DNA from 2 places in the Acetobacterium wieringae genome. Region 2 is predicted to be linked to the other one. Evidence: predicted binding sites of a transcription regulator. Region 2 holds the regulator's gene; the other holds the start of a gene.
What was found. Region 2 encodes LexA, which represses DNA repair genes until DNA is damaged. Its sites were predicted from a motif close to CNAACANNTGTTNG; they were not measured.
Positions count from the first base shown of each region.

Region 1: a site for LexA is predicted at 13,895-13,908, ahead of uvrA (excinuclease ABC subunit UvrA). Genes of this name have one in related genera too.

Region 1 is NZ_CP097897.1:1,014,035-1,030,528, reverse strand. Features, by position in the region: gene CHL1_RS05055 (glycine--tRNA ligase) at 1-598, shown strand, start outside; gene CHL1_RS05050 (4Fe-4S binding protein) at 676-1,065, opposite strand; gene prfA (peptide chain release factor 1) at 1,336-2,406, opposite strand; gene CHL1_RS05040 (DegV family protein) at 2,468-3,346, opposite strand; gene CHL1_RS05035 (PHP domain-containing protein) at 3,395-4,057, opposite strand; gene hprK (HPr(Ser) kinase/phosphatase) at 4,202-5,176, opposite strand; gene uvrC (excinuclease ABC subunit UvrC) at 5,260-7,095, opposite strand; gene CHL1_RS05020 (hypothetical protein) at 7,213-7,461, shown strand; gene CHL1_RS05015 (cold-shock protein) at 7,756-7,956, shown strand; gene CHL1_RS05010 (FeoB-associated Cys-rich membrane protein) at 8,040-8,225, opposite strand; gene feoB (ferrous iron transport protein B) at 8,256-9,428, opposite strand; gene CHL1_RS05000 (FeoB small GTPase domain-containing protein) at 9,349-10,275, opposite strand; gene CHL1_RS04995 (FeoA family protein) at 10,359-10,583, opposite strand; gene uvrA (excinuclease ABC subunit UvrA) at 11,009-13,822, opposite strand; gene uvrB (excinuclease ABC subunit UvrB) at 13,986-15,962, opposite strand; gene CHL1_RS04980 (S41 family peptidase) at 16,113-16,494, opposite strand, start outside.
Region 2 is NZ_CP097897.1:1,704,846-1,721,339, reverse strand. Features, by position in the region: gene CHL1_RS08365 (TniQ family protein) at 1-1,360, shown strand, start outside; gene CHL1_RS08360 (tyrosine recombinase XerC) at 1,882-2,862, shown strand; gene lexA (transcriptional repressor LexA) at 2,948-3,592, shown strand; gene zapA (cell division protein ZapA) at 3,636-4,196, opposite strand; gene CHL1_RS08345 (DNA-processing protein DprA) at 4,304-5,182, opposite strand; gene CHL1_RS08340 (phenylalanine--tRNA ligase subunit beta-related protein) at 5,197-5,418, opposite strand; gene pheT (phenylalanine--tRNA ligase subunit beta) at 5,378-7,579, opposite strand; gene pheS (phenylalanine--tRNA ligase subunit alpha) at 7,593-8,615, opposite strand; T-box leader at 8,650-8,881, opposite strand; gene CHL1_RS08325 (TrmH family RNA methyltransferase) at 8,887-9,705, opposite strand; gene CHL1_RS08320 (potassium channel family protein) at 9,708-10,376, opposite strand; gene CHL1_RS08315 (TrkH family potassium uptake protein) at 10,391-11,767, opposite strand; gene rplT (50S ribosomal protein L20) at 11,898-12,251, opposite strand; gene rpmI (50S ribosomal protein L35) at 12,278-12,481, opposite strand; gene infC (translation initiation factor IF-3) at 12,577-13,104, opposite strand; gene CHL1_RS08295 (ABC transporter ATP-binding protein) at 13,287-14,081, opposite strand; gene CHL1_RS08290 (ABC transporter permease) at 14,083-14,979, opposite strand; gene CHL1_RS08285 (ABC transporter substrate-binding protein) at 15,081-16,073, opposite strand; T-box leader at 16,163-16,405, opposite strand; gene thrS (threonine--tRNA ligase) at 16,477-16,494, opposite strand, start outside.

The DNA.
Region 1 (16,494 bases), 690 kb from region 2:
AGAAGAGCTTTCCCATTACAGTAATGCCACCACGGATGTGGAGTTTCGCTTCCCCTTTGGCTGGGGCGAGCTTTGGGGCATCGCTGACCGAACCGATTTTGATTTAACCCAACACCAGAACCACTCGGGAAAAGACATGAAGTACACCGATCCGGTTACCAATGAAAAATATATCCCCTACTGTATTGAACCATCGTTAGGGGCTGACCGGGTTTTCCTGGCCTTCTTATGCAACGCCATGGAAAAAGAAACGATTACCAGCGGTGACAAAACCGAAGAGCGCAACGTCATGCGGATACATCCCTTCCTGTCGGCCTACAAGGCTGCTGTCTTACCGCTTTCTAAAAAACTAAGCGATAAAGCCCTGGAAATTTCCACCCTGCTGTCAAAACACTTTATGATTGAATACGACGAAGCGGGCAGCATTGGCAAGCGTTACCGACGTCAGGACGAAATCGGTACGCCTTTCTGTGTCACCGTCGATTTTGACACCCTGGACGATGAATGCGTTACCCTCCGGGACCGCGACACCATGGATCAGGTTCGTATCCCCATCGCTGAAGTGGTCGATTATATTACGAAGCGGATTGATTTTTAGCGAACCTTTTTTTAAAAAAAAACGATCCCTGTTCGAAAGCTTTCGAACAGGGATCATTTTTGAGTGATAAATTAAAATTAAGCTTCTTTAATTGCCAATACGTCTTGTGGACATGCTTCAACACAGATACCACAAGCGATACATTTTGAAGGAACATCCCGATCTTCTGATTTAACCAGTACGCCAAATGGACATGCTTCAACACATTTTCCACAGTTTACACATAATTTTTTACTGATCATGTATACACCTTTGGCATTTTGAGTGATGGCTCCTGCTTCACATGCTTTAGCGCATTTACCGCATTGAACACATACCAATGTTTTAGGGCTACCATCTTCTTTTTCGGTGATGCGAATACAAGCCAATTCTGAAACCGGTTCTTTGTAGAATGCGTTTGCACATGCTAATTCACAACCTAAACACTTAACACATGCTGACTGATCTGCTACGACTACTTTTTTCATTGTTACTCCTCCTTAAGGACAATCTGATCTTTTGATCAAATTTATGTTTGAATTTTTTCAACTGATTTTCATTCTACTGATAAAGCCCAAAAATGTCAACCTAATCCGGAATTTTTATAGGTATTTATCGTGTTTCGCTACTAATCTTCTTCCCGCTGATAAAATATTACAGCTCTTTGCCCGTACTCCTTCTAAACAAGGTTAATTTTTTATCAATTAATTCCCTGCAACAAAAAAAGCTCTTCACATTGGAAAAGCTTCTTTTGCTAATTATGAATGCTGTTTCAGTTTTTCAGCCTGGTCGTTGGTGATCAAGGCATTGACCATTTCATCGATGTCACCGTCGAGAAAAGCATCCAGTTGATAAACGGTCATATTGATGCGGTGATCAGAGATCCGTCCCTGGGGAAAATTATAAGTCCGAATCCGCTCGCTGCGGTCACCAGTGCCGACCTGACTTTTCCGGTTTTCGGCAATTTCACTTTGCTGTTTCTGCTGTTCAATTTCATAAAGTCTGGCTTTTAAAATTTTTAAAGCCTTGTCTTTATTTTTCAGTTGGGACTTTTCATCCTGACAGGTGACCACCATCCCAGTGGGAATATGCGTAATCCGAACCGCCGAGTCCGTGGTGTTGACACTTTGCCCCCCATTTCCGGAAGAACGATAGACATCGACTCGCAGATCATTGGTGCCAATTTCAATTTCGACGTCCTCAGCCTCGGGCAACACTGCCACCGTAGCGGTTGAGGTATGAATCCGGCCACCCGACTCAGTACTGGGAATCCGTTGTACCCGATGAACCCCGCTTTCATATTTCAGCCGACTGTATACCCCAGTCCCTTCAATGGCAAAAATGATTTCCTTGATTCCCCCGATGTCGGGAATACTGGAGCTCATGATCTCACTTTTCCAGCCTTGTCGCTCAGCATAACGGGTAAACATTCTAAAGAGATCGCCGGCAAACAGGGCTGCTTCACTGCCACCAGCTCCGGCCCGAATTTCAACAATAACGTTTTTATCATCATTGGCATCCTTAGGCAGTAGCAGAACTCTCAGTTCCTCTTCCAATTCCACTTTCTTTTTAGACAATTCATCGAGCTCAACTTCAGCCATTTCTTTAAAATCTTTTTCCAGTTGTTTATCTGAAAGCATCTCTTTGGTATCGTCAATAGCTGTCAAGGTATCGGAAAACTGATTGTATTTTTGGATAATCGGTTCGATATAGGCGTGCTCCTTAACCAGTTTTTTCCACTGGTTCTGATCCGCAATCACCTCGGGATCGCTGATCTTTTCATTTAATTCAGCATACTTTTCTGCTAAAAAATCTAACTTATCTAACATGGTGCTCCTTAATTTTTATTTAATTAAATTTATATTTCGGTTGACTTGTTTAAAGAAAGGTCTACTCAAATTGAAACGCTTCCTTCCATTCGTCGAAGAAAAAAACGGCCAGAGTTCCCGGACCAGAATGCGTCAAAACCGTCGAACCCAGAGGCACAATCTTAAAACGCTCAGTATTGAAGCGCTTACCGGCCATTTTGACAAACAGATCGACTAGTTCGGGATTATCGGCATGACTGATGCCGATGGTCTGTCGATCCATCTGATCCCCATTTTCTTCCAGATAATCCACCATTTTTTTAATCAGCTTCTTTTCACCTCTGACCTTGTCAATTTGCTGCAGTTCTCCAGCTTTGCTCACTTCCAGCAAGGGGTTGATGTTAAGCATATTCCCAATGATGGCAGTTCCCTTATTCAATCGGCCACCGCGATACAAATATTGGAGATCCGTTACCGTAAAAACATGTTTGACATGATCAATGTAATAATTAATCCGCAACATCAGCTCGTCCATGCTAAAGCCCTCCGCTGCCGCTTGTGCTGCGCCATAGACAATGTGTCCCAGACCATAGCAAACCGCTCTGGTATCGACAACATTAAAGGCCGCCTCGGGATATTTTTCTTTTAAATCCCGTTCCGCCAACGCCGCTGCCTGGTAGGTGCCGGACAGACCACTGGAAAAGGCCAGATAAATAAATGGCTGTTTTTCAGCAATTAATTCTTCAAATCGCTTATAAAAATCCCCGTAGGGAATCTGAGATGTTTTAAAGCGCACCCCTTTACGCATCTTGTCGCAAACAACTTCAGGTGAAATATCAATCCCATCACGATAATTTATTTCATCTTCGACCACATAAACCGGCATGATCTCAATGTCAAATTTTTGTTGATCGCTTTTAAGTATATCACAGGCAGAATCGGTTATGATTTTTATGTTCATCGTTGGTATCCTTTCCCACTTGATTTAAAAGCTTATTTTATCATAAAATTAGTCATTTATCAAAAACAATTCTTGGGCATACTCCCGGGGATCAGCAAAAAGTACCCGTCCCTTACTTTCCAGATAATCTATTAATCGTTTGGTATCCAGATTCATAATCAATTCATCGGGAAAACCAACCGTATCCAAAACCTTGTCGACATAGGGAAAATCACCAATATCTGAGGCAAAGTGGGTATCACTGCCAATAATAATCGGTATTTCCAATTCTTTACAACGGTTGGCAATCCATACGCAATTCGGCTTGGAACCCTTGCGGATAAAAAAAGAACCGTTGTTTATTTCAATTAAGGTGTTGTGTTTTTTTGCTGCCTGCAAAATCGCCTCGTAATCCAGTTCGTAGGTAGGATTGCCGAGATGGCAAATAAAGTCAACCTGGGGATTGGCAATGGCCCCCAGTACCGCCCCGGTATTGATGGCTTTTGTTTGCGGTATAAAAGTGGGGGTGTGCAACGACGCAGAAATTATTTCCAGCGAGTCAATAAACGTCATCGGAATATCGGTGTTGCCATCCGCATCGATAATATTACTCTCAATCCCTTTTAGTAATTTGACATTGTTTATTTTCCCGGGAATCACCCGATAGTTGGCAAAAAACAAGGGCGTTGGTGCTCCGGGCAAAGCCGGACCATGTTCGGTGATGCAGATCATTTCCAGATTTTTTTGTGCGGTACCGCATCAATTAACTCGGTGATGGTGTTATAAGCATGCCCACAGGCAATTGTGTGGGTATGGGCATCTAAAACATACTTTCTCATTTTTTAACTCTCTTTTCTATATATTTCTCGAATGTGCCTAATCGTCGGCCGGTTTTTTTTCTTCCAGTTTTTTCTTGGCTTCCCGTTTCTGTACTTCCAGGTCATTCTGATGGGCAACCCGATCACAAAAAACCTGGGCAGAATGGTAACCGTACTGCTTGGTACGATTATTGATGGCGGCGGTTTCAATGATACAGGCCAGATTTCGACCTCCCGAAACAGGAATCATCACTTCCGGCACCTCGATTCCCAATATATCCAGGGTTTGTTCATCCAGACCCAGGCGGTCATAAGGTGAACGTTCATCCCAGTTCTCCAGGCGAATAACCATATCAATTTCGACGTCCCGCTTCACGGCTCTGGCGCCATAGAGGGTTTTAACATCGATAATTCCGATACCGCGAATTTCCATAAAATGCTGAAGCAGCTCCGGAGCCGTTCCCATCAGGTGACCATCCCGAATCCGTTTGACCTCAACCACATCATCGGCAATCAGACAATGCCCCCGCTTAACAATTTCCAGTGCTGTTTCGCTCTTACCAATGCCACTGGGCCCGGTGATCAATACCCCCACCCCAAAAACCTCAACCAGAACCCCATGTAAGCTGATCCGGGGGGCTGACAGCTGGTCAATATAATTGACCAGATCGTAAAAAAGGGTAGTGGTTGTTACTCTGCTCTTTAAGAGGGTTCGACCATATTTTTGAGCCGCCTCTTCAAACAGATGGGTCTCATCCTGATCCCAACATACAATAAAACAGGGGAAATCATAGGAAAAAAAGTCATCGATCTTCTGTTTTCGGACCGCTGGATCCAGATCCAGCAAATAGGAAACTTCCACCTTACCAATAACCTGAATTCGTTTGGAGTCAAAGTGTTCATAGTAACCATGAAGCTGCAACCCGGGTCGGTTGATCCCGCTGTTTAGCAGATCCAATTCCGTTGACTGATAATAAATTTTTTCAAGTTTAATTTCTTTACAAAAATCATCCAGATTTACTTTGCCATTCATTCTTCTATCTCTTTTCATTGATTTACTGCTAATTAGTCTACTCAAGTTATTCTACCTCAAAGTTTCCATTGTTAAAAGTTTTTTTATGTCTTGTTTTTAAAATACGCAAAAATCGCCTGGGCTGTTTTCACCTGCATCCCAGGAACCGCCTGGAGTTCTTCCAGGGTAGCTTTTTTGATTTTCTCCACCTGTCCAAAATGAGCCATCAGGGCTTCCCGGCGTTTTTTGCCAACGCCAGGGATTTCCTCCAGCTGAGAAGCCAGCATTTCTTTTTTTCTTAAAATCTGGTGGTAACCCAGGGTATAGCGGTGCACCTCTTCGGAAATCTCAAACAGAAAAACGCCCAGCGGGGTAGCCTTTTTGATCGGATATTCAGTACCCTTAAAAAAAATTCCCCGGAGTCGATGGTGATCATCCTTAACCAATCCACAGACCGCAATCTCCATCGGGTAGAGCGACACAATGCTCTCTGCTGCGTTGACATGTCCGCTGCCGCCATCGATCATCATAATTTCCGGCAAGGGCAAAAAATTATTACCCTCCGAGGCTTTCATGGCTCGTTCCATCCGTCTGAAAATCATTTCCTGCATACTGGCATAGTCGTTCTGTCCTTCCACCGACTTGATCTTAAAGCGGCGACAGGCTTTCTTGTTCAGCTTGCCTTCTTCAAACACCACCATACCACCAACATTATTGGTGCCGCTGATATTGGAAATGTCATAGGCCTCAATACGACTGGGCGGCCGGGTTAAACCCAGCAGCTCCGAAAGTCCAACCAGGCGGCTTTTGGAGCGAATTTCTTTTTCCCGTTTTTCCAGCAGCTGCTGCTTCAGGGCCAAATCGGCATTATCCGCCACCATTTCCAACATTTTTATTTTCTGTCCCCGTTGCGGTGATAACACTGCAATTTTTTTACCGGCCAGATCCCCCAACCATTCTTCGATGACTCTTTTGTCTTCCAGCATTTCTTTCAAAATGATTTCCCGGGGAATAAAGCCACAGCTGGCATAATATTGTTTAACGAAGCTTTCCAATACTTCCCGGGAACTGACATCACCAATGTCTTCGAGAAAAAAATGATCCCGCCCCATCAGCTTCCCTTCCCGGACATGAAAAACCTGCACACAACCCAGACTCTCACTGGCGGCAAAACCAATAAAGTCCTGATCCTGTTTGGTGCTGGAACTGATTTTCTGCTTTTCGACGATATGCTCAATCCCGGCAATCTGATCCCGGTATTTAGCCGCCGCTTCATAATTCTGCGCTAAAGCGGCAGTAGTCATTTTGTCGTTAAGGTTTTTTAACAGATCCGGATGTCGACCATTTAAAATATCCAGAATCGACTGGATATCCTTGGCGTACATTTCTCTGGGCACATTCCCCTGACAAGGGGCCTGACACTGGCCAATGTGATAGTTCAAACAGGGCCGACCGGACTTTTTGCCATAAGCAACCTGACGGTTGCAGGTTTTTAGGGGATAGATCTTTAAAATCGCTTCAATGGTATTCTTTACCGCATAGGAACTGGTAAAGGGCCCAAAGTACTTACCTCCATCTTTTTTATACTCCCGGGTCATCAAAATCCGGGGATATTCCTCATTTACCGTCAACCGGATCCAGGGATAGCTTTTGTCATCTTTTAGCAGAATATTATAGCGGGGATGATGGGTTTTTATCAGATTACATTCCAGTATCAGCGCTTCCATTTCCGAATCGGTAACAATCGTCTCAATGGTTTCGATATGGGATACCAAAACAGCTGTTTTAGCCGTCAGCTGACTGGTCGAATGGAAATATTGCCGAACCCGGTTGCGTAGATTAATGGCTTTCCCGACATAGATTATTTCACCCGGTTTATTTCGCATTATATAGACCCCGGGGTTCTGGGGCAGATCTTTTAATTTCTCTTTATCATACATAGATATCAACCTTAAATAAATATTTTTTGGAATTTTTTGTTTATTCGTCACCACATTTTGGTATAATAATAATACTTTTTTAAACATCCGATTATTAAACAGAAAGGAAGTGTTACCATGTTTGAAAAAATAACTGTAGATGGCCACAACACCCTGATTTCATTCGGTAATTTCGAAGTGAAGATTGTTCCGAAAATTTATGGTGGATTTACCCTGACAAAATCAATTAAAGACAATCCCTTTAAAATCATCGAAATACGTGAGATAAGACTTCCACTATCAGAAAAAGAAGTTTTAAAGGAAGCGAAAGATTTGTTAAAAAGAAAATATGAGTCCATTGACTTCAACAGCTATTGTACCACATAAATCTTGAGATCAGCTTTTTTTGATCCAACTTGTTTCTAAACAAGTTGGATCCGTTCTTTTTTTGATCTTTGCTCTGACCTGATGCGTTATTTGTCATGATTCCTTTAATTTCTAAAGTGTTTGTTAAATAAATTGACAACGACCTTCGTTAGGTGCTATAATGAAAAAGAATTAAAGTGTATTTATTGATTTCACATATTTTTGCAAGTCATTTTTACGTTGAAATGATTTGCAAAAATATGTGTTTTTGTTTTTGCATTACGATTTACAATTAATATTTAGGAGGTACCAAAAATGAATAATGGTACAGTAAAATGGTTTAACGACGAAAAAGGATTTGGTTTTATTTCAGTAGATGGCGGCAATGATGTCTTTGTCCATTTCTCAGCAATTATCGCTGACGGTCGTAAGAGCCTGGTTGAAGGACAACGCGTTACTTTCGATACTGAAAAAACTGATCGTGGCTTACAGGCTACCAACGTTTTTCTTGCATAATTAAGTCTTTTTTAAAAGCCCCACCAGCTGCGCTGGTGGGGCTTTTTTTCTTGCTCGCTCCTAACTACCGTACCGACCAATTATCAATCTTCTTTAGGCGGCTCCGATTTGAGATGACAGCCCGGGCAGCCGTCGCCCCCTTTGCAGCCTTCGCAGGAAAAATCTCCGGCCTTCATTTTTTTTACTTTTTTGAAAATTATATAACCCGCCGCACCTAAAATTATTGCTGCTAAAATCCAGGTAATCACTTCTATTCCTTCTTTCTTCAATTACGCTGATCCAATGCGCACAATGGAAAATTAACTAAAAATTCGACTGCCAACCTGATAAACAATTAAGGCAATGGTATAGGCTAAACCAATTTGATAAGCCAATGCAAAAAGAAAATCACGCCAGTTTCCCAATTCTTTTTTCATAGTGGCGATGGCAGCCATACAGGGTGATGCCAATAAAACAAAGATCACGAAGCTGTAGGCGGAAACCGGTGTAAAGATCAGACTGACCGCATCGGTAAAGCTGCCTTCCTGACCCGACAAAAGTACACTCATAGTACTGATAATCATTTCTTTGGCGGCAATGCCCGTTAGCAGCGCTACTGAAGCGACCCAGTTACCAAAACCCAGCGGGATAAAGATTGGCGCAATGATCTTGCCAAATACCGCTAAAATGCTTTCATCCGGAGTCTGAGCCATTTGCAAACCTGGGGTGAAGCTCTGCAAAAACCACAGCACCACTGAAGCCGCAAAGATAATTGTTCCAGCCCGGACAATAAATTCTTTGGTTCTCTGCCATACCTGAGTGGCGGTATTCTTAAGCTTTGGCAGTCGCAACGGCGGAATTTCCAGCAGGTAACCAGAATCGGCTCCCTTAAACCAGGTTTTCGACAATACAAATCCCGATGCGAAAACCACCGTCAAGCTAACCAGATAAAGGGAGAACACCAGCAGAGTCTGATACTCAACAAAAAACACCGATGCCATCAAAACATAGATGGGCATCTTGGCCCCACAGGAGATAAATGGGGTTAATACCGCAGTCAGCTTCCGCTCCCGTTCATTTTCCAGGGTTCGGGTAGCCATTACTCCCGGCACCGAACATCCCAATCCCACCACCATCGGAATAAAGGATTTTCCAGATAAACCAAAATGCCGAAAAATCCGATCCATAATGAAGGCAACCCGAGCCATATAACCGCTGTCCTCGAGAATGGAGATAAAAATAAACAACACCACCAACTGTGGTACGAAGGTCAATACTGCGCCAACCCCGGTAATAATGCCGTCATTGATCAGGGCAATGATCCAATCTGCTGCTCCCAAGCTCCCCAAACCAGCAGCTACCGTTACCATCAGCACATCATTGATGAACCACTCAATCCCACCAATGGTAATTTCACCCACCAGGGTAATTGATACATAATAAATCACAAACATAAAGAAAAAGAAAATCGGAAGGGCCGCATAGCGGTTCATCAGCACTCGATCCAGTCTTTCCTGGAAAGGGATGCTCTGATCTTTGTTTTTTTGTTGCCATGCTAATCCCATCAGTGATAAAACGATAGCGATAATCGGCAATGGCACTGTCGACATCATGCTTTGACAGCACTTCGATTTTTTTTCTGACCAACCCGATATCTGCTAATAATTCGATATTTTTATCAATTTTCAGGAGCACTTCTTCATCTTTTTCAATCAGTTTAATAACCCGGAATAACCGTGGATAATCAGGCAAAAGTTCGGGATACTTATTTTGAATAAGCTCATCAAATTCATTGAAGATGGTCATTATATCCGGCGGAAAGATCTGCGGAAATTCTTTAAGTCGTTTAATCTCGACGGTTTTTTCAACCTCTTTAATCAATTCGTCAATGCCGGTTTCCTTCTGGGCCGATATTTCAATAAAGGGATAGCCGAAGATTTTTTCCATCTCCCGGACATCAATTTCCACCCCGGTTTTCTTGACCACATCCATCATGTTAAGAGCCCCCACCATCGGACAGTTGAGCTCCATCAATTGGGTGCTTAAATATAGATTTCGCTCAATGTTGGAGGCATCTATGATATTGATGATCAGATCCGGCCGTTCATCCAGCAAAAAATTCCGGGAGACGATCTCATCCATCGAGTAGGGTGCCAGTGAGTAAATGCCCGGCAAATCCACCAAGGTCATGTCACTGCTGGTGCCTCTTAAGTCTCCCTCTTTTTTTTCAACCGTTACTCCGGGCCAGTTCCCCACGTAGAGATTACTGCCGGTGAGACAATTAAACAGCGTAGTTTTTCCCGAGTTGGGATTTCCCACCAACGCAATTTTATATTTCATTTCCATTCCTCATTTCCCTTTTTCACTAAATGCTGATTAATCTTAAAATAACGAAACCACCTCAAAAGGTGGTTTTTTATTTATTACTGAACCATTAAAATATTTTCAGCATCTTTTTTCCGAAGGCTGAGGGAATATCCTCTCAAGCGAACCTCTATGGGATCGCCAAATGGAGCTGTTTTATTAACTTGAATCTCTACCCCTGGTGTTACACCCATGTCCATGAGTTTGCGACGCATTAAGCCTTCTACAGCAATTGAACCAACACATGCCTTCTGACCTGGTCTTAAATCTTTCAAAGTAAACATAAACACACCCTCTATTCTTATGGTTTAAATTTAGTTGTCGTCGCCATCATTTGTTAAAGATGGCTTTCTTTTTGTTAGCTTTATTATACTCTAATTGAAATTCATTGTCAATTAGAGTCTGTAACTTTTTATGGCCTTAAGCATTTTTTAAACGTATCAAAAAAAGAACGCTGAAACAGCGTTCTTGAGGTTATCAATGAACCACCGTACCGACCAATTGTTAATCTGTTGTTCGCTGCGCCATGCGAAATCCGCTTTGCTCCTTTCGCATTGGTCGCGGGCAGTCGCCAACTACAAGCAAGCTTGTGATTGGCTCGTTGCCTACGCGCAAATCGGACAGGCTCTGCAGTGTCCGCTCCGATGCGTAGGGTCTGACCCCTAGGTCACAACATGATGTAACAATTGTCGGTACTGGGTTAGCTCTTTTAGCAATTCGGTAAAATTTTCTTGAGATACTGGCCGGTATAGGATTGGGGCACCCGGGCGATTTCTTCGGGAGTCCCAATGGCAATGATGGTGCCGCCGCCCTCGCCCCCTTCGGGGCCAAGATCGATGATGTGATCTGCCACCTTGATCATATCCAACTGATGCTCAATGACAACTACCGTACTGCCGCTGTCAGCCAGACGCTGAATGACATTGATCAGCTGGTGGACATCGGCAATATGCAAACCGGTGGTGGGCTCGTCGAGAACGTAGAGGGTTTTGCCGGTATTGCGCTTACTTAATTCAGTGGCCAATTTAACCCGCTGGGCTTCCCCGCCGGATAATTGGGTCGATGGCTGTCCCAGTTTTACATAACTGAGACCGACGTCATTTAGGGTTTGGAGCTTTTCTTTGATTTTGGGAATATTGCCAAAAAATTCCAGGGCTTCCTCCACCGTCATATCCAGTACGTCGGCAATGTTTTTGCCCTTGTATTTAACCTCCAGGGTTTCCCGGTTGTAGCGCTTGCCGCCACAGACCTCACAGGGTACATAAACATCGGGTAAAAAATGCATTTCAATTTTGATAATTCCATCACCGCTGCATTTTTCACAACGGCCACCCTTGACATTGAAGCTGAATCGGCCTTTCTGATAACCTCTGGCCTTGGCTTCCGGGGTTTTGGCAAACAGATCCCGAACCAGGTCAAAGACCCCGGTATAGGTGGCCGGATTGGATCGGGGGGTTCTGCCAATCGGTGACTGATCAATATCGATTACCTTATCGATGAATTCAACCCCATCGATACGGGTGTATTTCCCCGGCTTTTTCAGGCTGCGATACAGCTTCTGGGAAATCCCCTTGTATAAAATCTCATTAATCAGCGTGCTTTTCCCGGATCCGGAAACCCCGGTTACACAGATAAATTTCCCCAGCGGAAAATCGACATCCAGATTCTTTAAGTTGTTCTCCCGGGCACCGACAATCTTAATTACCTCGCCGCTGCCTTCCCGACGCTTTTGCGGAATCGGAATAAAGCGCTGGCCACTGAAATACTGGCCAGTGATCGACTCCGACACCGCCATTATCTCTTCAAGACTTCCCTGTGCGACAATCTGGCCACCGTGAACCCCGGGCCCCGGGCCAATATCGACAATGTGGTCGGCAGCCTGCATGGTTTCCTCGTCGTGCTCCACCACAATCAGTGAATTTCCCAAGTCGGTTAAGCGCCGCAGCGTTTCCAGCAGTTTCTGATTGTCCCGTTGATGGAGACCAATACTGGGTTCATCCAGAACATATAATACCCCCACCAGACCTGAGCCAATCTGGGTGGCCAACCGAATCCGCTGGGATTCTCCCCCCGAAAGTGTACCGGCATTCCGGGACAGGGTCAGGTATTCCAGTCCAACATTTTTTAAGAAATTGAGCCGGGCCTCAATTTCTTTAAAGATCGATTCACCAATCATCATTTCCCGGTCAGTCATGGTCTGCGCTTTAAAAAACTCAAGCAATTGACCAATGGCCATATCGGTTATTTCGATGATATTTCGATCATGAATTGTCACTGCCAGACTGGTGGGATTGAGCCGTTTACCGTGACAGGTGGGACAGGGGGTTTCTGACATATAGCGTTCAATTAAGGACCGCATCCGCTCCGAGGTCGTTTCCAGATAACGCCGCTCCATGTTTTTAATCAGCCCTTCAAAGGTGGAGCTGTAGGTTCCTGAAAACTTGCCTTCGTAGGCGATTTCCAGAACCTCGTCGCTGCCATATAGAAGCGCCTGTAAAAATGCCTCGCTGGCATCTTCCAGGGGTAACTCAATATCAAACTGATGTTTTTTTGCCAGCGCCTTGATCAGGTTATAATAATACTTGGAATCACTTTTTAAACCAAAAAATTTAATCGCTCCATTGCCAATCGATAAACTTTTATCAGGGATCAGTAGATCCGGATCCACTTCCTGATGAAAGCCCAGACCGTGACAATCCGGACACATCCCAAAGGGATTATTAAACGAAAACGTCCGGGGCTCCAATTTGTCCATGGCAATGCCGCAATCGGCACAGGCCAGTTTTTCGCTAAAAAGCTGGGACTCATCGCCAATCACGTCACAAATCACCAGTCCCCCGGATAGCTTCAGGGCAATTTCCAGTGAATCGGACAACCGTTTGCCAAGGTTATCCTTGGCCACCAGACGATCCACCACCACTTCAATGGTATGCTTTTTATTTTTATCGAGATTGATTTCATCCGTGACTTCCATCGCCTCCCCATCAACGATAATCCGGACAAAACCTTCTTTTTTGATATGATCAATGATCTTTTTATGCTGTCCCTTTTCCTTCCGGATTACCGGAGCCAGAATTTGAAATTTGGTTTTTTCAGGCAGGGCCATGATGCTGTCGACAATCTGATCCACCGATTGCGACTGTACCACCTTGCCACACTTGGGACAATGGGGAATCCCAATCCGGGCGTAAAGCAGCCGCAGATAATCATAAATCTCGGTGACCGTCCCCACCGTGGATCGGGGGTTGCGGTTGGTGGTTTTCTGGTCAATGGAAATTGCCGGGGATAGGCCGTCAATGCTTTCCACATTAGGCTTCTGGGACTGACCCAGAAACTGCCGGGCATAGGAAGAAAGCGACTCCATATAACGGCGCTGTCCTTCAGCATAAATGGTGTCAAAAGCCAATGAGGACTTCCCCGAGCCACTCAGCCCGGTAAAAACCACCAGCTGATCCCGGGGTATTTTTAAGTTAATGTTTTTTAAATTGTGCTCCTTGGCACCTTTTATTTCGATATATTTCATATTTATGTTTATTCTCTCCTTAATTATGCCGCATGAATTATTAAATGAAAAAACACCATTAAGTCATGGTCTGGTACATTCGTTTGCGGGTACTTGCCGATTCTGTAAATTAAAAAACAACTAAAATTTAGTTTCAGCCATCCCGCTATAACATCACCTTAAGCTATCTTCGGTAATTTTTGAGATGATGAATTTCGTCCCGCAAATTGGCAGCCCGTTCAAATTCCAGGGCCTCGGCCGCCGTCAGCATTTCGACTTCGAGTTCTTTAATCTTCACATCAATATCCAGCGCTTCATCACCAATTGCATAGGTTGCCGGTTCCTCGGCCACCTTGGTCGCCTCGATAACAGCATGGATATCTTTTTTGACCGAACTGGGGGTAATACCATGGGCCTCATTGTAGGCGCTTTGGATACCCCGGCGGCGATTGGTTTCGCTGATAGCCCGATCCATCGAGGGTGTCATCTTGTCCGCATACATAATGACATGACCTTCCAGATTACGGGCCGCCCGGCCAACCGTTTGGATCAGTGACGTTTCTGAACGGAGGAATCCTTCTTTGTCAGCATCCAGAATCGCCACCAGACCAACTTCCGGCAAATCAAGACCCTCCCGCAGCAGGTTGATGCCCACCAGCACCTCAAAGGTACCCAGCCGTAAATCCCTTAGAATCTTCATCCGCTCGATGGTATCCACATCCGAATGCAGATAGTTCACCAGGATACCATTTTCTTTTAGGTAGTCGGTTAGATCTTCAGCCATTTTCTTTGTTAACGTGGTGACTAATACCCGATTGCCCCGTCCGGTGGTTAGTTTGATTTCACCGAGCAGGTCATCGATCTGACCAGCAACCGGGCGAACCGTAATTTCCGGATCGATCAGACCGGTCGGTCGAATAATCAGCTCAACGGTATTCTGGCTGTGTTCTTTTTCGTATTTGCTGGGGGTTGCCGTAGTAAAGACAATCTGATTGATCTTGCTTTCGAATTCGGAAAAATTCAGCGGCCGGTTATCATAGGCTGAGGGTAGCCGGAAGCCATAGTCCACCAGGTTACTCTTACGGGCTTTATCCCCGGCATACATCCCGCCAATCTGGGGAATCGAGACATGGGACTCATCGGCAATCATCAGAAAATCTTTGGGAAAATAATCAATCAGGGTATAGGGTGGTGATCCTGGGGGCAGCCCGTTGATGTAGCGGGTATAATTCTCAATGCCGTTACAATAGCCCATTTCCCGGAGCATTTCAATATCATAGTTGGTCCGTTGCAGAATCCGCTGGGCTTCCACCAGACGGTTGTTTTGGGTATATTCGTCATAGCGTTGGCGAAGTTCCTGTTGAATTCCAGCAATCGCCCGTTCCAGATTTTCCGGGGTGGTGGTGTGGTGAGACGCCGGGAAAATCGAGACATGGTTCAGCTCCCCATAAATCTCCCCGGTCAGGGTATCAATCTCAGTAATCCGTTCAATTTCATCACCAAAAAACTCCAGCCGGATCGCCTTGTTTGACGAAGCCGAGGGAAATATTTCCAGAATATCGCCGCGCACCCGGAAATTGTTCCGCTCAAAAGCAATGTCGTTTCGGGTGAACTGAATATCCACCAGCTTACGGATAATCGTATCCCGATCTTTTTCCATCCCCGGACGGAGTGACAGCATCAAATTTTCATAATCAAAAGGACTTCCCAGTCCATAAATGCAGGACACACTGGCCACCACAATTACATCCCGACGTTCAAATAAAGCTGCCGTAGCAGAGTGACGTAATTTATCAATCTCGTCGTTGATGGACGAGTCTTTTTCGATAAACAGATCCGAATGCGGTACATAAGCTTCCGGTTGATAATAATCATAATAGCTGACAAAATACTCCACCGCATTATCCGGAAAAAAACTCCGAAACTCATTGGTCAACTGGGCCGCCAGGGTTTTATTATGAGCAATCACCAGGGTTGGCTTCTGAACCGCTTCAATTACCTTAGCCATGGTATAGGTTTTTCCGGAGCCAGTCACGCCCAGTAAGGTTTGATACTTTAACCCCGCCTTGATTCCGTTGGCAATTTTTTCGATGGCCGGTCCCTGATCACCCTTAGGTTCGTATTCCGAGACAACCTTAAATGCATGCTTCATATCTTTCATCAGCACCCTCCAATCAGTTTGATGAACATTCGTTCCATTATTCTATCACAGCTTTTTTTTAATGGCAAACAATAATCCTTATCATTTAATAAAATCTTAATTATTCCTCACCAATAGAAAAAGCATGCCGTTATGGCATGCTCATAAATTCTAATTGGTTCCACTGAGGACCTGCAAGGCTTTTTGCAGCTGGACATCTTCTTCGTCGGTGAAAAAGTTATTCTTCATAAAGTCAGTCGCTTCAATCACGATATTTGGCTCGATACCTTTTTCGTGAATGTTGTTGCCGTTAGGGGTGAAATATTCGGAATTGGTCACCTTAAAGCCACCGCCATCAGTGAGACTGATGATTTCCTGAACAATCCCTTTTCCAAAGGTCTTGGTGCCGACCAGCTGGGCAGCGCCTGTATCCTGGAGAGCCCCAGCCAATATTTCAGCGGAACTGGCCGAGCCGCCATCAACCAGGACAACCATTGGCAGACTAAGCTGTTCTTCGCCATCTGAGGTATATTCGGTTTTATTGCCGTTTTTA
Region 2 (16,494 bases):
AAACAATAATGATACAAATAAATTTTTGCCAGAACTTTTATTTCAATATAGGGGTAAAATAAACGTTGAAGGTTTAAATTCCATAATTGAAGAACCAGTTCTTCTGCAAATAAAAGAAGATGTGAAGAGACTATTAGGTCCATTTTCAATATTTCTTCCCCATAATCTCATTTTTCTATTCGATCATTATTTTAAATATTGTCCAAAGTGCCTGGAAGAAGGAAATCATTATTTATTTCATCAATTTTCTTTTTTAGATCAATGTCTTATACATAATATGCTTTTGGTTGAACATTGCCCTGTTTGTAACCATCGCAGATTTTCGGAATTTTGCTTCAATAAAAAAAGTTATTATATTTGTCCCCATTGTGAAATTGACTTATTCCGACATTTCATGATACACTCACCAATGGAGCTTGTTGCAAGAAGTTATCATAATAAATCAATACCGTTGAATCTTCCATCTATTTCGGATAGAAGTTGTACTATAATTGAGATTAATCCCTGGCAATTAAAAATTAAAAATAAACTTCCGGATTTTGGCGCTAAATTTATAAAAGATTATCTTATCAACGGCGAAAAGAGTAGTCTAGCGACAATTAGTGTGCGAAAAGTAACGAAATTAACTAAATATGAAATTAGTAATCTGAACAATTATTACTCTAATTGCGATTGTGATTGGATTAATTTAGTAAAAGACTATTCAAAAAATGATTTGTCAATTCTTTCATCACTTGAAGATATCATAAATAAAGTCGACAGCCGGATCAAGAAAACTTTCCGAGTTGGTTATCATTGCGAAAATATGAATCGAACAAATATTGATTACAAAACGAAATTAAATAATATTTTTGTAAAATGTCTCTATGGTAATAAAAAAATAAAAAAAGAACAATATGCATATTATCTATGGTTATATTCTTGTATATTGAGAAATAGGGCAGGAGAGTGTAATACTTCTTTCTTGTTGTCCTTATATGAATACCTCATTCAACTCTTTTATGATTTCTTTAATGATCCCAAAAGCACAACAATTTCGGCCGATGTTTTCCAGCTTGCTTGTAAAATTATCGAGTTTTATTTATTTGAATACTTTTGTAGACTATTAGGTTTTATTGAGAATAATATTAGAAATGGTGACTTTATAAAAATAATTACAGAAGATCTTTTAGATTCTGGTATTTCAGTTGGCCCAGCCTATAAAGGCATTATTATCGAGAATGATCTCTTTTATAATGTCTATTTTTTCGAAGAAGAAGAGTCTCAGGTGAATGAAGATTATCGAAACAATATAGATAATATGGAAACAATGGTTGGGGGATATAGTCTGATTGTACGCTACAATGTTTCCATTGGATAATTATAAGGCTTAATACATTTTCACTGAAAGTTGGCATTACATATAGAACTTATTTTTTTCATGAAAACCTTCCATTTTTTACGGGTTATATGTCAAATTTTACCTATTTTTTTAAATGAAATAGGTATCATGCGAACCTTTCATTTTATTTTGCATTTTATTCACCGGAGATAATAAAATTTCATATTTCTGATTATTGTTCACAGAATTCAATTAAATTCGTTATTTATGTCCGATCAATTATACATAATCGGCAACAAAAGAATTATTTTTTACCACTTATATGTCAAGCTATGTCCGAAGTATATGTCAATGCACAACAATGCACCAAACAAAGCTCAGTATGAATTTGAAATAAGCAAAAATATTATGTCGCAAAATGTAAGTTTCGTGACAAAATGACTAAAGTGTGGTAAGCTATAATAAAATCTGCCGGTGCTTGTGCAAATACCATCTCAGCTTATGCCATCTTTTTTGCAGCTGTTACCAGCCAACCCCGGCAAAAATTTTAGGAGACTCTGATGACCATCCCAACCAATCTAACTGATAAAATTATTCCCAATAATGCACTGCTGGATGAATTCCTAAATTATGTTTTAACCATTAAAGGTTATTCTGAAAAGTCCGCCCAGGCTTACCGTTATGATCTGATTATTTTTTTCCGCTTCCTCAAACGCTATTTTGCGATGGTTCCCCAATCGCTGCCTTTTGATGCAATTCCCATCGATGATATCGACATTGATGTCTTAAAATCGGTAAATCTGGGGATTCTCTATGCCTTTCTTTCCTACTCCAGTAAGGAACGGCAAAATGCAGATGCGGCCCGAAGCCGCAAGGTCTCTTCCTTACGTTCATTCTTTAATTATCTGTGCAATAAGCAAAAGTACTTTCTGCCCAACCCGGTGACTGAACTGGAAATGCCCAAACTCCCGGCCCGTCATGCCCGTTATCTGGAATGGGACGAAGCCGTGGATTTATTGAAAGGGATTACCGGTCGCCATAAAGAAAGGGACTTTGCCATTATTACCCTGTTTCTCAATTGCGGGATGCGTCTTTCCGAGCTGACCCAAATAAAGATTTCCGACATCAAAAACGATGCCCTGCGCATCATTGGTAAGGGTAATAAAGAGCGTCCCGTCTTTTTAAACCATGCCTGCTTAAAAGCCATCAATCGCTATCTGGCGGTGCGCCCAGAATCCAACTGCCCCTATCTCTTTCTCAGCCAGCAAAATGGCCCGATCAGCAATCGGGCGGTTCAGCACCTGGTCAAGAAACATCTGGCGAATTGCGGTCTCAATACCGATGAAATCAGTGTCCACAAACTCCGCCACACCGCTGCAACCCTGATGTTCCGTTATGGCAATGCCGATTTGCGCTCGGTTCAGGAAATTCTTGGTCATCAGAATGTTTCAACCACTCAGATCTATACCCATGTCAATGAAGAAATCCTCCGGGATACCCTTAACCAAAATCCGTTGGCACAGTTTGAAAGCGATGATTGACAACAATGGTAAAATTAAGAACTTACGTTTGCCTTTAATCTGGTGATATGCTATAATGAAGCATAACTATTTTGGAGGAAAACTCATGTACGAGGATTTAAACAGCAAACAATTAGATATCTTGAAATTTATAGAAACCCAAATGCGCGATAAACGTTATCCCCCATCAGTGCGGGAAATTTGTGCCGCTGTTAATCTGAAATCGACTTCCACCGCCCACACCTACCTGAAAAAGCTGGAAGAGCTGGGTTATATCAAGCGTGATTCAACCAAAACCCGGGCTATCGAGGTGTTGCGCCACGATCCCAATGAAACAATTTCCAGTCACTTTGATGAAAAAACAATTATCTCATTGCCAATTTTAGGCTGCGTCACTGCCGGTGCTCCAATTCTGGCAATTGAAAACATTACTGATATTTTCCCGCTGCCGCTCGATTTTACCGGATCCGATGACGCCTTTATTCTTATAGTCAAGGGGACTAGCATGATTGAAGCCGGGATTCTCGATGGTGATAAAATCATCGTCCGAAAGCAGGAGACGGCCCGAAATAATGACATTGTTGTAGCGCTTTTGCTTGAAGATAACGAAGCCACGGTCAAACGCATTTTTTACGACGAGCCCAATAAAATCCGACTGCAACCGGAAAATAAAACCATGGATCCGATTTTCTGCAATGCCCAGGATATCAAAATTCTTGGCAAGGTAACCGGTCTGATCCGCAAATTTTAGAGCAATAAAAAAAGATGTGCAAACATCTTTTTTTTATTTTCCGTTAGTCCAGTTTCATTTTGTCTTCAATGCTTTTAAAGACATCTTTTTCGATATGATTTTTGTTGGCTTTGACCAATTCGATCTGGCTTTCAAACAACTGATTCTGGAGATCCAGGATTGTTTTGCGGCTGGTTTCACTTTCAATTTTTCCTTGTCGTAAGTGTTCCCGGTATTGGGCCAACAGATCATTTTTTTCATCCAGTTCTTTTTGCAATAAGTCTTTCTCTTCAGCCAGTGCTTGATATTTTGCCTGTTCTTCGGCCAGCAAATCGCTGAGTTTCTTGAGTTCAGCTTTAACTTGTTTCACCTCGCCGACTTCTTTGGCTTTTACTTCTTCACTGCTCCGAACTTCTTCCTCTGCGTTGAAAAGCCGCTCGGTAATATTCATACAGCCTAAAATCGCAATCCGAATATGGTTTGTGAAGGGATTCGCAGCCTTGACCCGTTCCAATTCGGTATTGACGTAGTCAGAAACGTGCTTAATATGCTCTTCGTTTCCCTTGGCCTTTAGATTAAATTCGGTATCGAGTATGCGTAATTCCATGATTGTTTGTTCAGGCATTTTTTCCTCCTGTGAAATAAATTTAGTTCTCAAAAGTGATAAAAAGGTTCTTCTTTGTTATATTCTATTATAGGTAATAAACAAGAAAATTACAATTGATTTATCAATTAATACTGCTCAATGACATCAGCCAGTTCTGTATTGCTTAAAATTCGGTAGTCAATCTGTTTTATCTCAAGATGCTTAAAACCAGCCCGTGATTCGCTATGGATAACCGGAATGGAATAAATCGCTTTCTGGTATTTTCTGGCGTAATCCAGGGTATAAATGGTACCGCTCCCCGGCGTAAAATTGGAAACAATCACAAACTGACTGGACGCACTCTGAAGACGATCCCGCTCTACGAACTTATATGGCAAAAGGGTTTCATGATGGGGGTATTCGGATACCAGACAGCCCCCCATGCCACAGATTTTATCTGCCAACTGCTGATTGGTGCTGGGATAAATTGGAGCTAAACCAGAAGGCAGAAAGGCCACCGTCTTTCCACCGGCATCCAGACAACCCTGGTGCCCATAAGAATCAGAACCGATCGCCAGGCCACTGACTACCACAAAATTGTTTTCGGCCAGTAACTTACCTGCTTGAAAAGCAAAATCTGCCCCCAAGGCGGAAGGTTGGCGGCTACCAATCACTGCCGCCCGTTTGGAATGTGTTAAAATACTCAAGTCGCCCTGATAAAAAATCAACACCGGATGATCCGAAAATTTCAGACTATCCGGAAACGCTTCATCCCAATACGAGCAGCAAGAGATTCCCAGCTGACCGCATTGTTCGGCCAGCGTCTGGGCACAGTCCTCAGCAGCTGCGATTTCGGCCTTGCTGATCTGGCTGGAAATCATCCCAAAAGTCTGGCCGATTTCAACCAACTCCCGGAAACAAAGCTGCTGAGGAGCGGTGATCAACTCCAGCAAGCGGATCGTTTTCTGTCGACCGACCCCTTTTAATTGCTGAAGCCCGACAATATGTTCACAAATCAGATTCATGATCGTTTCAATACTTACTCACGGAGTTGGGCATCAAATGCCTGTTTCAATTCACCGAGAATCTGGTCGATAACCGGATTAATATCATTGTCAGTGAGGGTTCGTTCGTGATGACGGAAGTTTAAGGCATAGGCCAGACTCTTATAACCGGCCGGAATTTGAGCTCCGGTATAGACGTCAAACAATTCAATGCTTTCAAGGATTTCGCCCGCTGTTTTTACGGATAATTGCCGCAATCGCTGCCGCCGGAATTTCAGCTTTGAGTAAAATAGCCAAATCGCGATTAGAAGCCGGGAATTTTGGCAGATCAGTAAATTTATTATCCAGGCTGGCACATTCAAAAAGTTCATCAAACGATAACTGACAAACATAACACCGTTTCGGCAGTTCATAATGCTTGACAACCATCGGATGAATCTCGCCGATTTCCCCGAGTTTGGTCCCATTGGCAAAAATTTCTGCTTTTCGTCCGGGATGAAGGAAGTCCGATCCGCCAGCAACAAACTCCGGATAGTAAATTCCAAAATGCTCAAGCAAGAGCTCAACAACCCCTTTTAATTCAAAATAATCCCCGCTGCCATAGGAACTGATGGCCAGTTTTTTGGCTTCAACCGGTAATTCTCCTGGCTTGGTGTTTTTGCGATAGGTATTGGACAATTCAAAAAAACAGCCCGCCGGGTTTTTACGATTATAGTTTAGTGAAATCACTTCCAGCTGATGGCCAATGAGGGTATGGCGCATGATGCTGTTTTCTTCCCCCAGCGGATTAATCAGCGGAATCAGGTTATCCGGAAGCTGTGTATTCAGTCCCTGAAGACGCTTTTCGCTGGTAAAGGAGGATGTCAGGGTTTCAAAATAGCCCTGACCCACCAGAATGTTTTTCAGGCTGTCTTCAAATTTCTGCACTGGGGTTTTACCGCCAACCATGGTTTCGCCGCCCATTATGGTACCAGGGATGCGATCATAGCCAAAAATCCTTACCACTTCCTCGGCCAGATCTTCTTTAAGCTCAATGTCCATCCGATAACTGGGCACTTCAACTTCCAAAACGGCATCGCTTATTTTGTTCACCGTAAAGAATAACCGGGTCAGCATGCTTGAAACTTCCTCAACAGTCAAAGAAATCCCCACAAACGCATTAAACCAATTAACATCGAGGGCAACTTTTTTTAATGCAGCCACCTGAGGGTAAACATCAATCATCCCTTCGATAACATCACAGGCACCAATATCCAGTAGCAGCTGAGTGGCCCGCAGTGCTGCCACTGCGGCTAATTCCGGATCAACGCCCTTCTCAAAGCGAGATGAGGCTTCGGTTCGCAGGCCCAGTTGTTTAGCCGTTAAGCGTACACTGCCTTTGTTAAAATTGGCCGATTCCAGGACAATCAGACTGGTTTTATCAGTAATTTCTGAATTTTCACCACCCATGACCCCGGCAATGGCCACTGGGGCTTTGCCATTGGTGATCATCAGCATCGATTCATCTATTTCCCGCTCTTTATCATCTAAAGTGACAATTTTCTTATCTGCAGTGGTTGTAACCACAATTTCCTGGGATTTAAGACTGTGATAATCAAAAGCATGGAGCGGTTGGCCCAGCTCCAGCATCACGTAGTTGGTGACATCAACAATATTGTTGATCGGCCGCACTCCACTGTTTAGGAGCTTGATCTGCATCCACAGCGGTGAGTCTTCGATTTTCTTGACTTTGAGCATCTTGGCAACATATCGGGGGCAGGCAGAATCTTCAATGCGTACGGCCAAATAGTCGGGGATTTCATTAGCACTTTCTGCGGTGGCGTCATAAACTGGTACTTCAGCCATTGGCAGATCCAGGGTTGCTGCCGCTTCCCGGGCGATCCCCACAATCGATTGGCAATCCGATCGGTTAGCCGTCAGTTCCACATCGATGATCACGTCATCAAGCCACAAAAGTTCCCGGGCATCCATTCCCAGCGGCGTATTTTCCGGCAGAATCAGAATCCCTTCCATGATTTCTTTAGAAAATAAATCGGTGTTCATTCCCAGTTCTTCAATCGAGCAGAACATCCCATAGGAAAGCAATCCCCGAAAATCATTGGTGCCGATTTTGGTACCATTGGCAATTACCGCACCATCAATGGCCACCGGAACAATGGCACCTTCAAAGACATTCTTGGCCGCAGTGACAATCACCCGTTGGTCAGTTCCCATATCCACGGTACAAACGGTCAGCTTATCCGCATTGGGATGGGCTTCAATTTTGGTAATTTGTCCGGTAAAGATATTAACCACATTTTCTGAAACAACCGTTAGGGTTTCCACCTTTGTCCCGGACATCGTCAGAGCCTCCCCAAAATCAAACGGTGCCATTTTTATATCAACAAATTCTTTTAACCAATTCAGTGAAACGAGCATAATTGGGTTCCTCCTATTTAAATTGCGCTAAAAAACGCAGATCATTTTCAAACAATAAACGCAGATCGTTGATGCCATACTTGATCATTGTGATCCGGTCAAGGCCCATGCCAAAGGCAAAGCCGCTGTATTCATCCGGGTCAATGCCACAGAAGCGCAAAACATTCGGGTGAACCATTCCGCAACCGAGAATTTCAATCCAGCCGGTGTTGCTGCAAACCTTACAGCCAACGCCGCCGCATTTAAAGCAGGTTACATCCATCTCAGCGCTGGGCTCGGTAAAATAGAACTGGTGGGGGCGGAACTTGGTTTTCGTCTGTTCACCAAAGAGTTTCTTGGCAAATAAATCAAGGGTTCCTTTAAGATCGCTCATGGTGATGCCTTTATCAATCACCAATCCCTCCATCTGATGGAAGACTGGAGAATGGGTAGCGTCGATTTCATCAAAGCGATAAACCCGACCCGGTGAAATAATCCGCAGGGGTGGTTGCTGTTCTTCCATAACCCGAACTTGAACCGGTGAAGTCTGAGTTCTCAGCACGATATCATCCTGATAGTAAAAAGTGTCCTGGAGGTCTCTGGCCGAATGATCCTGAGGCACATTCAAATAGTCAAAATTATATTTTGCCCATTCAATCTCCGGACCTTCGGCAATGGAGAAGCCCATTCCCAGAAAGATTTCTTTTAAATCATTGATAATCGTAGTTAACGGATGCAGGTTTCCCGCCTGATGTTTTTGTCCAGGCAGGGACACATCGATACGTTCTTCTTTGATCTGCGCTTCAATTTCCTGTTGTTCCAGTAACTGTTTTTGCGCCATGATGTTACTTTCAATTTCTTCCCGGATTTCATTGGCCAGCTTGCCAATGACCGGACGTTCCTCGTTGGAAAGCTTGCCCATTCCTTTTAGGGCAATGGTCAGTTCGCCTTTTTTACCCAGATACTTAATCCGGACATTATCCAGTGATTTCAGTTCGGTAACGGCACTTAGATCAGCTATACAGCGATCTCGTAATTGTTTGAGTTCTAGCTCCATTTCTTTCTCCTTATAAATAAAAAAATCGTCCTCTCAAAAGGACGAAATCATTCCGCGGTACCACCTTAAATTAATACATAATTGTATTCACTTAAAATTTTAACGCAATTAACGTTAGCTGCTATCAATCATCAAAATTGGTTGATGCGGTTCACAGCTAAAACTCCAGAGGGAACTTCAATAAATTTAAACACAAAATCTCTCAGCCTGGGATTTTTTCTCTGTAAAGTCTCATCTTTATTTACTCGCTCTATCATTGTAGATAAGTTATTTAATTATCTTTTACTTTGGTCTGGCATTCCTTAAAATCTCGAATCAGATCATACATGATTATACCTGCAGCCGTTGCCACATTCAGTGACTCCGCCTGACCCAAAATGGGAATTTTCAGTAACAGATCGCAGCATTCACTCATTTGCTTCGACATTCCCTGGGATTCATTCCCCATAACGATGGCAAATGAACCGTTGAGGGACTGGCGTTCCCATAAACAACTGCCACTTAAGGAAGTACCGATGATCGTTACCTGCTGCTCTTTTAACTGCTTGACCGTATCAAGCAGCGAAACGACCTGATAAATCGGCAAGTGAAAGACCGAACCCATCGAACCCCGTAGTACCTTCTCATTGTAAATATCCGCTGTTTTAGCAGACGTCACCACACAGTCAAAACCTGCTGCATCGGCAGTACGAATAATGGTACCAACATTGTAGGGATCCTGAACATCCTCCAGTAAAACCGTACGCTTGAAGGTTCCCGGTCGGCTATTAATTTTATGCAGTACCGCCATAATTCCTTCGGGTTTTTGTAAACCGGACAGGCTTGCCAGAATCGTCGGACTGACGATTGCAATGGCAACTTTATTGTTCTCCAAAGTAACCAGACGATCCCTGACAGATGCGCCATTAATCTCCAGCCAAGTGCTGGTAATAAAGATCTGCTTAAACTGCAATTGATTTTTAACTGCTTCCAGAAAAAGCTTGGTGCCTTCGATGGCAAAGGTACCTTCGGCGTCCCGAAAGGATTTACTGCTGAGTTTACGCAGATACTTCAGTTGCTCATTATTTTTTGATGTAATTTCTGGAAACATCGTTAATGGTCTTTTCGGGACAGTTTGTTAATCTCATTAATGGAGCGATTCTCCCCCATCACAATCAGTTTATCTCCGGCATGAATCACATCACTGGCCAATGGCGAAGCATTTAAGACATCCAGACTCCGAATTGCAATTACATTTAAGCCATGTTTTTCCCGGAGGTTTAACTGTTCCAGGTTTTTTCCTTCCCAAATATGAAGGGACTCCACCTCAACGATGGAATGATTGGTATCCAGCTCCAAAATATCGATAAAATCGCCGGAAAACAGATTATGCGCAACCCGCTCACCCATGTCCCGCTCTGGAGAAAATACTTTTTTGACCCCTAATTTAAGTAGCACCTTTTCGTGCTGGGCATTGTTGGCTTTTCCATAAATTTCATTGATTCCCAGTTCCTGAGCATTGACAATACCCATAATACTGCTGTTAATGTCTGAGGTAATGGAAACCACCACCGCATCGACATTCTTTAAGCCAATCGATTTCAGTGTATTAATATCGGTCACATCCGCTTGCACCGCATAGGTTACCAAATTCGCAATGTTTTGAATTTTTTCTTCGTCATTATCGACGACAACAACATTACAGCCCAATTCGCTGAGGGTGATGGCCAGTGCTTCACCAAAACGCCCTAAACCAAGAACCGCAAACTGCTTTTCTTTCAATTAATACTCCTCCTCTAGCCAATCATAATGTTGCCTTCCGGCAATTTGAAATTTCCCACGTTTTCTCGGGCTCGCTTTTCACTGCGTGAAATCGCATAGGCTACCGTTAACGGACCCAGCCGGCCAACAAACATGGTCAAACTGATGGCTATTTTCCCCGCTGTTGATAAATGAGGGGTTAAACCGGTTGTTAAGCCAACCGTACCAAATGCTGAAAGTACTTCAAAAACCACCGTTTCAAAAGAAGCTTCAGGTTCAGTACATAATAACACAAAAATCATAAAGATGACAATACCCAATGCAATGACAATCACCGAAATGGACCGACGGATTGCCGGGCCCATGATGCTACGCTTAAAGGCCACCACATCTTTTCGACCATGAAGAACGGAGACAACCGTCATCATAATAATCGCAAAGGTGGTGGTTTTAACGCCGCCACCGGTGGACCCCGGTGAAGCTCCGATAAACATAAACAGCATGGTTAAAAACAATGATGGTGTTGTTAAAGCGGCAATGTCAATGGTATTATAACCAGCAGTTCTTGGTGTGATCGACTGGAAAGCGGCGGCCAGTAGTTTTTCGGGAAAAGAAAGCTTTCCCATCGTCATCGGATTATTGTATTCAAAAACAAAAAAAAGCACAAAACCAATAATCAAAAGAACACCGGTGACTGTCAGGGCCAGCTTGGCATGCATAGTCATTTTTTCAAATTTTCGAATGTTAATGATATCACTGGTAACGGCAAATCCCAGCCCCCCCAGAATAATCAGCCCGCCAATCACAAAATTGACAATAAAATTACCGACATATTTTGTCAGGCTGGAGTAATTCCCAAATAGATCAAAACCAGCATTACAAAAGGCAGAAATCGAATGAAAAAAGCTGAAGGCAGTGCCCCGCAAAAATCCATATTCCGGAATAAAAACCAGGGCCAACAATAATGCCCCAACTGTTTCAATGATCAGCGATGAAAAGAAAATGTACTTGGTGAATTTAACTACTCCGGAAAGTGAATCCATGTTCACTGAGGATTGAATCAGCAGACGATCCTTGATCGTAATCCGTTTTCCCGCCAGTACAAAAAACATTGTCGTCAATGACATGAAGCCCAGGCCACCGATCTGTATCAGTAAAATAATAACGACTTTCCCAAATACCGACCAAAAGGTGCCGGTGTCCACAACCACAAGCCCCGTTACGCATACTGCTGAGGTAGCCGTAAATAACGCATTAATAAAACCACCGCTGGTTCCTGATGCGCTGGCCATCGGCAAGGTCAACAAAATGGCTCCCAGTAGGATCACCAGTGCAAATCCATAAATCAGCATTTCTGCCGGGGAACGTTGTCCCGCAAATTTTTTAAAGTTCCAGCGTATTTTTTCTGCCATGATTCGATTCCTGCCTTAAATATTTAATAACCATACCTATTCTAACACGACACAATAAAAAAGCAAGAATAATATCCATAAAAAAAACTTCTCAAGCATGGATAATCCGTTGAGAAGTTTTTCATTACGATTAGTTCATGTTCTTCTTTGATACTTCAACTAAGTCTTTAAAAGCATTACTGTCATTCATTGCCAGATCTGCTAAGATTTTACGGTCGATTTCAACACCTGCCTGTTTTAAACCAAACATGAATTTGCTGTAGCTTAAACCATGTATTCTGGCACCGGCATTGATTCGGGTGATCCATAATCTTCGGAAGTTTCGTTTCTTTTCTTTACGGCCAACATATGAAGATCTGAGTGCTCGCATAACGGCTTCATTCGCTGATCGATATAACTTACTTTTAGCACCATAATAGCCTTTTGCAAGTTTTAGTACTTTTTTATGTTTCTTTTTGGCATTAACGCCTTTTTTAATTCGCATTATCTATTTCCTCCTATCTTCAAATATTATCTTTTTACGATTTTGATCATTTTCATTACTACTTTAGCATCGCCAGGAGCTAAACCAGTTGCTTTTCTTAAATTTCTTTTTCGCTTGCTGCTCTTTTTGTTAAGAATATGACGTTTGAACGCTCTTGAACGTTTAATATAACCTGATTTTTTTATTTTAAAACGCTTTGCAGCACCACGGTGGGTTTTCATTTTTGGCATAACTATTTCCTCCTCCCTGTACAAGGTTTCATTTATAAAAAACTATATCTGAGAAACGAAAGTTTCACAATCAGATAGTCAATTAACAGTGTGAATTACTTATCTTTTTTGGGGGCTAAATACATAACCATGTTTCGGCCTTCAATTTTTGGTGCTTTTTCGACTACCGCCAGATCAGCAACCCGCTCAGCAAAATCTAGTAATACTTCTTTTCCCTGTTCGGTGTAAGCCATTTCACGGCCTCGGAAACGGATCGCCACCTTAACTCGACTGCCTTGCTCTAAAAACTTGATGCAATTTTTAATTTTAACATTAATATCATGCTCTTCAACTCGAACCGACATACGAATTTCTTTAATAACCACAGCTTTTTGATTTTTTTTGGCTTCTTTTAATCGTTGAATTTCTTCGTATCTAAACTTACCGTAGTCAAGAATCTTACAAACCGGCGGTTTTGCGTTTGGTGAAACTTTCACTAGATCCAAATTTTTTTCATCGGCTAATGCTTGAGCTTCTCTGGTATTCATGACACCAAGCATTTCTCCAGTTTCGTCAATTACACGGATTTCGCGATCACGGATCTCGTTATTAATTTCGTGTTGAACATCTTTGCTAATAGTCATATACCTCCATATAAAAAAATTGCAGGTAGAGTTACTCCACCTGCAAAAAAATACTTACGAACAATGATTATGCGTTCATTCATATTTACCTATTTCCCTGAGAAATGAGGTGAGAAGTGTGTGTTCCTCTACTTTGTTACTCAGCTATTATATGCTTATTCAGATCGATTGTCAAGTTTTTTTTATGAAAGTAAAGCCCGGTCGTTGGCAAACTCTTCGCCACTGACCTGGCCAAAGCGTTTTAGTAGATCTTCAACTGTGAGACTCTGTTTTTCTTCACCACTGATATCTAAAATTACGTGGCCTTCATGCATCATAATCAAGCGATTCCCATGCTCAATGGCGTGGCGCATATTATGGGTGACCATCAGGGTGGTCAGATTCCCTTCGTGGACAAAACGGTCACTGAGTTTTAGAACCTTATCAGCCGTTTTGGGATCCAATGCCGCTGTATGTTCATCCAGCAATAGCAGTTTAGGTTTTTTCAGAGTTGCCATCAGTAGGGTCAAGGCCTGCCGCTGTCCACCAGAGAGCAGACCAACCTTAGCATGAAGACGATTCTCAAGCCCCAGATCCAGATGGCTCAGGTACTCTTTATAAATTTCACGTTCCTTATTGCTGATGCCCCAGCTAAGTGACCGGGTCTTACCGCGACGGTAGGCCAGGGCAAGGTTTTCTTCAATCCCCATATTACCGGCAGTACCCATCATCGGATCCTGAAAAACCCGGCCGATAACGGCAGAGCGTTTATGTTCAGGCAGCTTGGTAACATCTTGTCCGTCTATCAGAATCGAACCCTTGTCAACACCAAAGACTCCCGCCACACAGTTAAGAAAAGTCGACTTGCCAGCACCGTTACCACCAATAACCGTGACAAAATCACCCTCGGCCAGGGATAGACTAAAATTGCGGAGGGCCACTTTTTCGTTGACCGTGCCAGCGTTAAATTTTTTTTCAATTTCATTGATTATTAGCATTTTAGAGATCGCCTCCATTCATCGATTTTTTAATGGGACGAAGATAGCTTTTAAAGACCGGCAGTGACAGCGCAATGGCCACAGTAATGGCGGTAAAGAGTTTTAAGTCGTTGGCTGGCATCCCCATTTTTAATACCAGGGCGATGATAATCCGATAGGTAATGGCACCAAGGACGAGTGAAATCAGGCAATTGAAAAAATTTCGGGTGCCAAAAATAACTTCGCCAATGATAACCGAGGCTAACCCGATAACAATGGAGCCAATCCCCATTTGGATGTCCGCAAAGCTCTGGCTCTGGGCTATTAACGAACCCGAAAGAGCAACCAGTCCATTACTGATCACCAGGCCCAGAATAATCATATTATTGGTATTAATACCCTGAGCTCTGGCCATTTGCGGATTGTTCCCGGTAGCCCGGATGGCGCAACCGATTTCGGTTCCAAAAAACCAGTATAAAAGACCAACAATTGCCATCACACTGATAAATCCAAAAAGCATGACTGCATTGGTTGGGCTTAATCCCAGGTTCTCAAGCGGAGTAAAAACGGTGTCAATCCGCAGCAGCGACAGGTTGGCTTTGCCCATAATCCGGAGATTAACCGAATAAAGTGCAATCATCGTTAAAATACCGGCCAGCAAGGCGGGTATTTTAAGTTTGGTATGCAAAATCCCCGTGACCAGTCCGGCCAGCATCCCGCCGACAAAGGCCAAACAGGTTGCGATGAACGGATTCATCCCGTTAAAAATTGAAAAAGCTGCGATCGCAGCTCCCATGGCAATACTGCCTTCGACTGTTAAATCAGCAATATCGAGTATTCGGTAGGTGATATAAACGCCAATCGTCATGATCGCCCAGAGCAGGCCCAGCGATATTGCACCTAATAGTATCTCAAACATTATTCTGCCTCACTTCTTATCTATTGATTATGTTGATTAATAATTTTAGCAAGCAGCAATGTACTCATTACTGCTTGCTAAATCGTTTCTATTTAAGTTACTTATTTTGCGGTAATCACGTATTGCTGAAGATCCGCAGGAATCGTTAAGCCAATTTCCTGTGCGACGGCACCATTAATGGCATATTCAAACTTTGTTGCTGATTCAATCGGCATGGTTGCCGGTTCAGCTTCACCCTTTAGAATTTTAACAGCCATTAAACCAGTCTGGTAACCTAGATCTGAGTAGGAAATTCCCAAGGTCGCCAGTCCACCGGATTCCACCATTCCGGCTTCACCACAAATGACTGGAGTTTTTGACTGTGAAGTAATGCTTTGAACCTGAGGCATAGCTGAGGCGAAAACATTGTCAGTCGGAATGTAGATGGCATCGCATTGGCTGACGATCGATTGAGTTGCCTGTTGCACGTCATTGGAGTTAGTAACCGTTACTTCGACATATTTCAGGCCAAGTTTTTCAATGGCTTCTTTGGCAATTTTTGCCTGGATGACTGAATTATCTTCACTGGATGTATACAGGACACCAACAGTTTTAGCGGTGGGTACCAGTTTTACCAGCAGATCAATTTGTTCTTTAATCGGATTCATGTCGGTGGTACCGCTGACATTTCCACCGGGTGCTTCGTTTGAAGACACCAGACGAGCCGCTTCATAATCAGTGATGGCCGTTCCCAGAATCGGGATTTCAGTCGTTTTACCAGCGATGGCCTGAGCTGCCGGTGTGGCAATGGCCAGAACCATATCAACCTTGTTGCTGACAAAACGATCACTGATGGTTGACAGATTACTTTGATCGCCCTGGGCATTTTGAACATCCAGGGTGATCTTATCCCCATCCGTATAACCATTGTCAGCCAGGGCAGTCACAAAGCCTTCCCGGGCTGCATCAAGGGCTACGTGGTCAACGTATTGAACAATCCCTATGGTGGCACTTTTGCTGTCATTTTTTGTCGCCGTGCTTGAACAGCCAGCGCCTAATGCGACCACAGCAGCAACAGCCAGCACAGCCATTAATTTTTTACCGTGTTTTTTCATTTTCATTTCCTCCATTTTCATTTTTATTCAATCAAACCTTTTCAGGCTGAATTGTTCGCTTTTTACACAAAAAAAATTCGTCTCTGTCTAACAGGGACGAACACAAATTCGCGGTACCACCTTGCCTTTGATGCGCATGCATCACACTCTGAAAGCAACCTAAAGTCACTTAACCACGGTAACGGTTGGTATCCGGCTCAGCCTACCGGGCAGTGCCTTTCGGTGAGCAGCTCTCAGGATGTATTCATAACGACGTCTTGCTTCCTCGCACCTACCGAAAGCTCTCTGTAAAGATCATCCTGTTATTACTCGTTCCTGGTCATCACTTTATTGTTTTTTATTATATTGATATGGGTCGAATTTGTCAACCATTATTGCAAATTCGACCCATATTATTCCTGGATTAGTCTAAGGTTAATGA